Parasegetibacter sp. NRK P23: one gene and its partner. The main gene of each other region encodes a partner of the protein of the gene in region 2 in a complex. Links are inferred from orthologs where the notes say so. Each region holds a gene or a part of one and is shown on either strand. Other genes may lie near its edges. The genes, in order: pheT and pheS.

Region 1 (3,351 bases), on a different replicon or contig from region 2:
TCCAAAAATTCATAGAACCTTCCGGCAGTAACCAGGTCATCAAGGATAGAACCATAATTAAATTCTTTGCCCTGAAGATTGGGCGGAAGTTCCGGAATGCGCATATTTCTTCATATTTGTTCACAAATTAGGACTTTTAAAGTAGAAATCTCCTAATTTATTAATGATTAGGAGATAATAATAAAAGATAGATAATTGATATTGAATTATTTAATAAAAATTATCTCAAAAAAACCAAAATAAAAGATCATTATAACCTCAACACAGACTCTTCCACCGCCACCGGCCAAAAAACCCTATTTTTGCGCCCAATAACCATATCATACAATGACGATCTCTTACAATTGGCTGAGTGAATATCTTCCCCCCATGCCCGGCCAGGCGGCCGGGAATACCCAGATTGAACCGGAAAGGCTTTCGAAGATACTCACCTCCATAGGACTGGAAGTGGAATCAATGGAGAAATACGAAGCGGTGAAAGGCGGCCTTCAGGGCCTGGTGACAGGCGAGGTGCTCACCGCTGAGCAACATCCCAATGCCGATAAACTGAAACTCACCACCGTGAATACCGGTGGCCCTCAACCGCTGCAAATTGTTTGCGGGGCTCCTAATGTGGCCGCCGGACAAAAAGTGATTGTGGCCACCGTTGGTACCACCATCTACCCTAAAACCGGTGATCCGTTAACCATGAAAGTGGCCAAGATACGTGGCATGGAAAGCTACGGCATGATCTGCGCGGAAGATGAGATTGGCCTGGGTGAAAGTCATGCGGGAATTATGGTATTACCTGCTGATACGCCTGTAGGGATGTCTGCTGCGGAACTCTTTAAACCCTATTCAGATATCATTTACGAGATCGGTCTTACCCCGAACCGCATGGACGCGATGAGCCATCTTGGTGTGGCGCGCGATGTTTGCGCTTACCTCACCCACCACGAGAAAAAGGATTTCAGGGTGAAAACACCGTTCGCCAACGGGTTCAAAGCCGACAACCAGGACCTGCCCATCAAAGTAACCATCGAGAACAAAGAAGCCTGCCAGCGGTATGCCGGCGTGAGTATATCTGGCGTGAAGATCGGCCCATCCCCTAAATGGATGCAGGATAAACTACAGGCCATCGGCGTGCGCCCGATCAATAATATCGTTGACATCACAAACTATATTTTACACGAAACGGGCCAACCCCTGCACGCCTTCGATGCCGATGCAGTAAAAGGCAACACCGTTATCGTGAAGAACTGCGCTGAAAATACGCCCTTCATCACGCTTGATGAAAAGGAACGCAAACTCCACCCAGAAGACCTGATGATCTGCAACGCAGAGGACCCCATGTGCATCGGCGGTGTGTTTGGCGGACTCACAAGTGGCGTAAAGGATACTACCACAAAAATCTTCCTGGAAAGCGCCTGGTTCAATCCTATTGACATCAGGAAAACTTCGTTCCGCCACGGGTTGCGTACCGATGCCGCCACCCGTTTTGAAAAAGGGGTGGATATTTCCAATACCGTGAACGTACTCCGCCGTGCCGCACTGCTCATCAAAGAGATCGCCGGAGGAGAAATTTCATCGGATATCGTGGATGTGTACCCGAACCCCAAAGAGAAGGTGCAGGTGGCCCTCAAGCACCATTACCTGAAAAAACTCAGTGGTAAGAATTACCATCCCGATACCATGCGGAAAATCCTTACCAGTCTTGGTTTCGACTTCCTCAAAGAAGGGATGGACGATACCTGGTGGGCCGTTCCTTACAGTAAACCCGATATCACCCTTCCGGCCGATATCGTGGAAGAGATCATGCGCATAGATGGCCTGGACAATGTAGAAATTCCCGAAGCTATCTCCATCACGCCTTCCGTAGAAACCGACGGCCACAAATACCATTACCAGGAAAAGATCGCCGGTTTCCTGAACGGGATGGGCTTTGCCGAGATATTCACCAACTCCATCACCAACAGCGCTTATTATGATGAAGAAGTGCTGCAGCAAACGGTGAAGATGCTCAACAACCTGAGTGCTGAACTGGATGTGATGCGTCCCTCCATCCTGGAAACAGGACTGGAATCCGTAGCCTTCAACCTGAACCGCCGTCAGAAGAACCTGCGTTTCTTTGAATTCGGCAAAACCTACCATACTTCAGGACCTGGCGCGTACAGCGAGCAACAACACCTGGCCATCCTGGTTACAGGGAATAAAGTCGCCGGCAGCTGGAACGCCAAAGAACAGGCGGCAGATTTTTATTACCTGAAAAGCGTGGTGCTGAACATATTGAGCGCCTGCGGCCTGAAGCCTGAAAAACTGGTGGAAGCGCCTGCAACGGCCAATATGGCGCAGGGACTGGAAGCGGTATGCCAGGGCTATTCGCTGGTTCGTTTCGGAGCCGTAAGCAATGCCTCACTCAAAAAATTTGATATCAAACAACCCGTGCTGTTCGCCGATTTCAACTGGGATCAACTCATGAAAATGGCGGCCACACAACAAAAGGCTTTCCGCGAACTGCCCAAACAGTTGCCGGTAGAACGCGACCTGGCCCTCGTGGTTACAAGCGGCACGGCTTTTGAAAAGGTGGAAGCGGCCATCAGGTCGGTGAAACTCCCGTTGCTGCAACAAGTCCGTCTTTTCGACGTGTTCGAAAGCGAGAAACTGGGCGCGGGGAAAAAGTCGCTGGCCGTGAACTTCACGTTCCTCGATGAGGAGAAAACCCTCACCGATAAAGAGATCGACGCGATGATGCAACAACTGATGAACGCGCTCGAAAAAGAACTGGCCGCCGAAATCAGGAAAGGTTAACCATGCACCAGCAACTTGAACATACCAAACGCATTCAATCCAAACTCCAGGGCCTGGTGAAAGAACTCACCGGGCTCCGGAAGGAAAATGCCGAACTAAAACAACAGGCAGCGGCCTGGCAGGAAAAGCTGGCCAGCCAAACCAACCTTGTGGGCCAACTCACTGAACAATTGGAACTGCTGAAAATGAATACCGGCAAAGGCTGGGATGATGCCACACGGGAAGCCATGGAAAAACGCCTGCAGCAATACATCAAAGAGATCGACCGCTGCCTCGCCATGCTGAACGATTAATCCAGAACACAATAGACATTATGTCCGAAGCGCTTATTCCAGTAAATATCCTCATCGGCGACCGCACCTACCGCATCCGCATTCATCCCAAAGATGAAGAAGGAGTGCGTCGTACCGTGAAAAAAGTGAACGATAAAATTCTGGAATTCAAAACCTCATTTGCAGGAAAGGACATGCAGGACTATATCGCCATGGTGATGATCTGGCTCGCCTCGCTTACCCTGGAACAACCCGAAGCCTGGACGGATTTTTCGGACCTGGATACCGAGTT
Region 2 (3,323 bases):
CACACCTTCCAGCAGCTCCTCTAACCGTTGAATGTCCATGATATCGCCCTGCACCCAGTCAATGCCCGGTAAGGCAGCAGGAAGTTCTTTGCGGTACAACGCTTTCACTTGTTTACCCTGCGCCGATAATGCCGCCAGCAGATGTGATCCTACCAAACCTGTGCCTCCTGTAACGAATATCATGGGGGAATTTTGAATGATGAATGTTGAAATTCAAATTTAATACGCATAGTAGCCCTTACCCGTCTTCCGACCCAGTTCATTGTTCCTTACTTTCTCCGCCTGTATGGGAGAAGGCTGAAAACGCGGGGCGTTGCCACACGCTTCATAAAGAGAAGTGGTAACGGCGAAGTTCACGTCGTTACCGATCATGTCCATCAGCCGGAAGGGACCCATTTTGAAACCGGCGTTTTCCAATGCGGCGTCTATCGTTTCAAAGGAAGTGTTGGTTTGTTCCGCGATGCGCAAGGCTTCCAGGTAATAATGCCTTGCCACGCGGTTCACGATAAAACCGGGCGCGTCTTTACAAACCACGGGTGTTTTACCGAGTTGTTGCGTGAAAGTGACCAGGGTTTCCATCACAGCTTCTGAAGTAGCATTACCTTTTACCACTTCCACCAGTTTCATGAGTGGCGCGGGATTGAAGAAATGCAATCCGGCCACCCGTTCAGGGTGTGGCAGGGCTGAAGCCAATGTGGATACCGACAACGAGGAAGTATTGCTGGCGAAGATGGCACCATCGCTGTTCTGCGCGGCCAGTTGGGAGAACAATGCAATTTTAGCGGGCATTTGCTCCACGATCGCTTCTATGATGATATCTGCCCTCACTTCGTTGGGATCAGCTGAATAAGCCAGCTTTTCCAGTGTAGCGTTCATGGTGGCCGCATCTATTCTTCCTTTGTTCAGCTGTTGTTCCAGGAACAGCTTGTTTGCGGTTTCCGCTTTGGCAAGTGCTCCGGCCTGCAGGTCGAACAGCAGGGTATCAAAACCGGCACGGGCACAAACGAGTGCAATTCCGCTACCCATTGTGCCCGCGCCGCATATGGCGATTTTTTTACTCATCTGTGTTGAATTTCCCTACGCCCCTTCAAACTGTTTCAAAAATCGCACATCGTTCTCACTGAACAGGCGGAGGTCTTTGATCTGGTATTTCAGCATGGTGATTCTTTCCACGCCCATGCCGAAGGCGAAGCCGGTGTATTTGTTGGGGTCGATGCCGCAGTTCTCCAGCACTTTAGGATGCACCATCCCGCAACCCAGGATTTCCACCCAGCCGGTGTGTTTACAAACATTACAGCCTTTGCCACCGCAGATCAGGCAACTGATGTCCATTTCAGCGCTGGGTTCCGTGAAAGGGAAATAAGATGGGCGGAAGCGCACTTTCACGTCTTTCCCGAACATTTCCTGTACGAAGAAGTACAAGGTTTGTTTGAGGTCGGCGAAAGAAACATTTTCGGCGATGTACAACCCTTCCACCTGATGGAAAAAGCAGTGCGCCCTTGCACTGATGGTTTCGTTCCTGAATACACGTCCGGGGCAGATGATGCGGATGGGCAGTTTGCCTTTTTCCATTTCACGTACCTGCACGCTGGAAGTGTGGGTACGCAGGAGCCAGTCGGCACCCCCGGTTTCCGGATTCTTTACATAGAATGTATCCTGCATATCGCGGGCGGGGTGGTTCTCCGGGAGATTGAGGGCGGAGAAGTTGTGCCAGTCGTCTTCAATCTCGGGACCTTCGGCAACGGAGAAGCCCAGTCGCTGAAAGATGGAGACGATCCTGTTTCTTACGAGTGTGATGGGATGGCGCGAACCGAGCGGAAGCGCATCTGCGGGCAGGCTCAGGTCGAGTCCGCTCTCTCCTTCACCGCCTTCGGAAACCTGTTGTTTCCAGGCTTCAAACTTTTCTTCGGCGAACTGCTTGAAAACATTCAGGACGGCGCCGAATTCCTTTTTCTTCTCCGCGGGAACATTCTTCATTTCTCCGAACAGTCCTTTCACGATTCCCTTGGTGCCAAGGAACCGGATGCGGTATTCCTCCAATGCTGTAGCGTTACTGATCTGCAACTGGTCAATTTCTGATTTCCAGGCTTCAATTTGTTGTACAATCTGCTCCATGGCGGCAAAGATATTCAGTTTTGCGTAGGTTTGCGGCAAAATCGTTGTATGGCTTCTCTTACGTTACTGGCAGACTTCCTCGAACCCCTGAACCTGTTCGCGCTTTCCGACGATGAAGGTTACCAGGAAGGCCAGCTTGGCACCGTGATCAAAGCTTACGAAGAGGAGTTCCCCGATCTGGACGACGCGGATATTATTCTGCTGGGCTGTGGCGAACAACGCGGTACCGGTCGGCCGGTGAACAACAATGCCGCGCCTGATGCCATCCGTAAACAATTCTACCAGTTGCATTACTGGCACCGCGATATGGTGATCGCCGATATAGGGAACGTAAAAACCGGCGCTTCCCTTAACGATACCTATGCCGCACTTTATTCCGTATTACAGGAACTCATCGCCGCGGGCAAAACAGTGGTGATCCTCGGCGGTAGCCACGACCTCACCCTGGCGCAGTACAAAGCCTACGCCAACCTGGAACGGGTGATAGAAGCCGTTTGCGTGGATGCACGCATCGACCTGGCGATCGACTCCGTTCACTGGAACGATAACTTCCTCATGGAAATGCTCACCTCAGAACCTAACTTCATCCGGCATTTCAGTCATGTGGGTTTCCAGAGCTACCTCGTTCAACCCCGTATGCTGGAAACACTCGACAAACTCCGCTTCGATTGTTACCGCGTGGGGCACGTAAAAGAAAGACCGGAAGAAATGGAGCCGGTGATCCGCCACGCCAGCCTTTTCAGCTTCGATGTGGCGGCCATCGCCCACGCCTACGCCCCCGTAAACAGAATTACCCCCAACGGTTTCAACGGAGAAGAAGCCTGCGTGCTGATGCGACAAGCCGGCCTGAGTCCCTGGATCAACACCATCGGCATCTATGGCTACGACCCCGCAATGGATGTGCAGGACATGACCGCAAAGCAGATTGCGCACATGCTATGGTATGTTGTGGACGGAAGGTTCAAAGGAAAGAACGAAGCGCCACTCTCGGATGAAACAGCTTTCAACGCGTTTCACCTCGCCTTCGCGGAAGTGGAAGCCACTTTCCTGCAAAGTAAAAAAACCGGCCGCTGGTGGATGCAACTCCCCGATAAAAGATATATTGCCTGCTCCTACCACGATTACCTGGTGGCCAGCAACAACGATATTCCCGAAAGATGGCTCCGTGCCATGGAAAGAGGGTAAAAGATTATTGCGTAGAATAAAAA

What was found.
Region 1: the proteins of pheS (region 2) and pheT are in contact, whole or in part, in a crystal structure (PDB 6P24), measured with the Escherichia coli proteins. The link is inferred for Parasegetibacter sp. NRK P23 from one-to-one orthologs.

The regions. Positions count from the first base shown.
Region 1 is NZ_JAMDLG010000007.1:49,007-52,357, reverse strand. What follows is about bases 1-3,057. They hold pheT (phenylalanine--tRNA ligase subunit beta), read left to right. Parts: upstream 1-327; coding sequence 328-2,787; downstream 2,788-3,057. Other genes in these bases: M4J38_RS16910 (hypothetical protein), read left to right, coding at 2,790-3,057; M4J38_RS16920 (Fic family protein), read right to left, coding at 1-104. Outside these bases: more of M4J38_RS16910, read left to right, coding at 3,058-3,080; M4J38_RS16905 (cell division protein ZapA), read left to right, coding at 3,101-3,351.
Region 2 is NZ_JAMDLG010000001.1:3,294,161-3,297,483, reverse strand. What follows is about bases 97-3,056. They hold pheS (phenylalanine--tRNA ligase subunit alpha), read right to left. Parts: upstream 2,116-3,056; coding sequence 1,078-2,115; downstream 97-1,077. Other genes in these bases: M4J38_RS13290 (arginase family protein), read left to right, coding at 2,164-3,056; M4J38_RS13300 (3-hydroxyacyl-CoA dehydrogenase family protein), read right to left, coding at 220-1,062; M4J38_RS13305 (NAD-dependent epimerase/dehydratase family protein), read right to left, coding at 97-183. Also shown: more of M4J38_RS13305, read right to left, coding at 1-96; more of M4J38_RS13290, read left to right, coding at 3,057-3,300.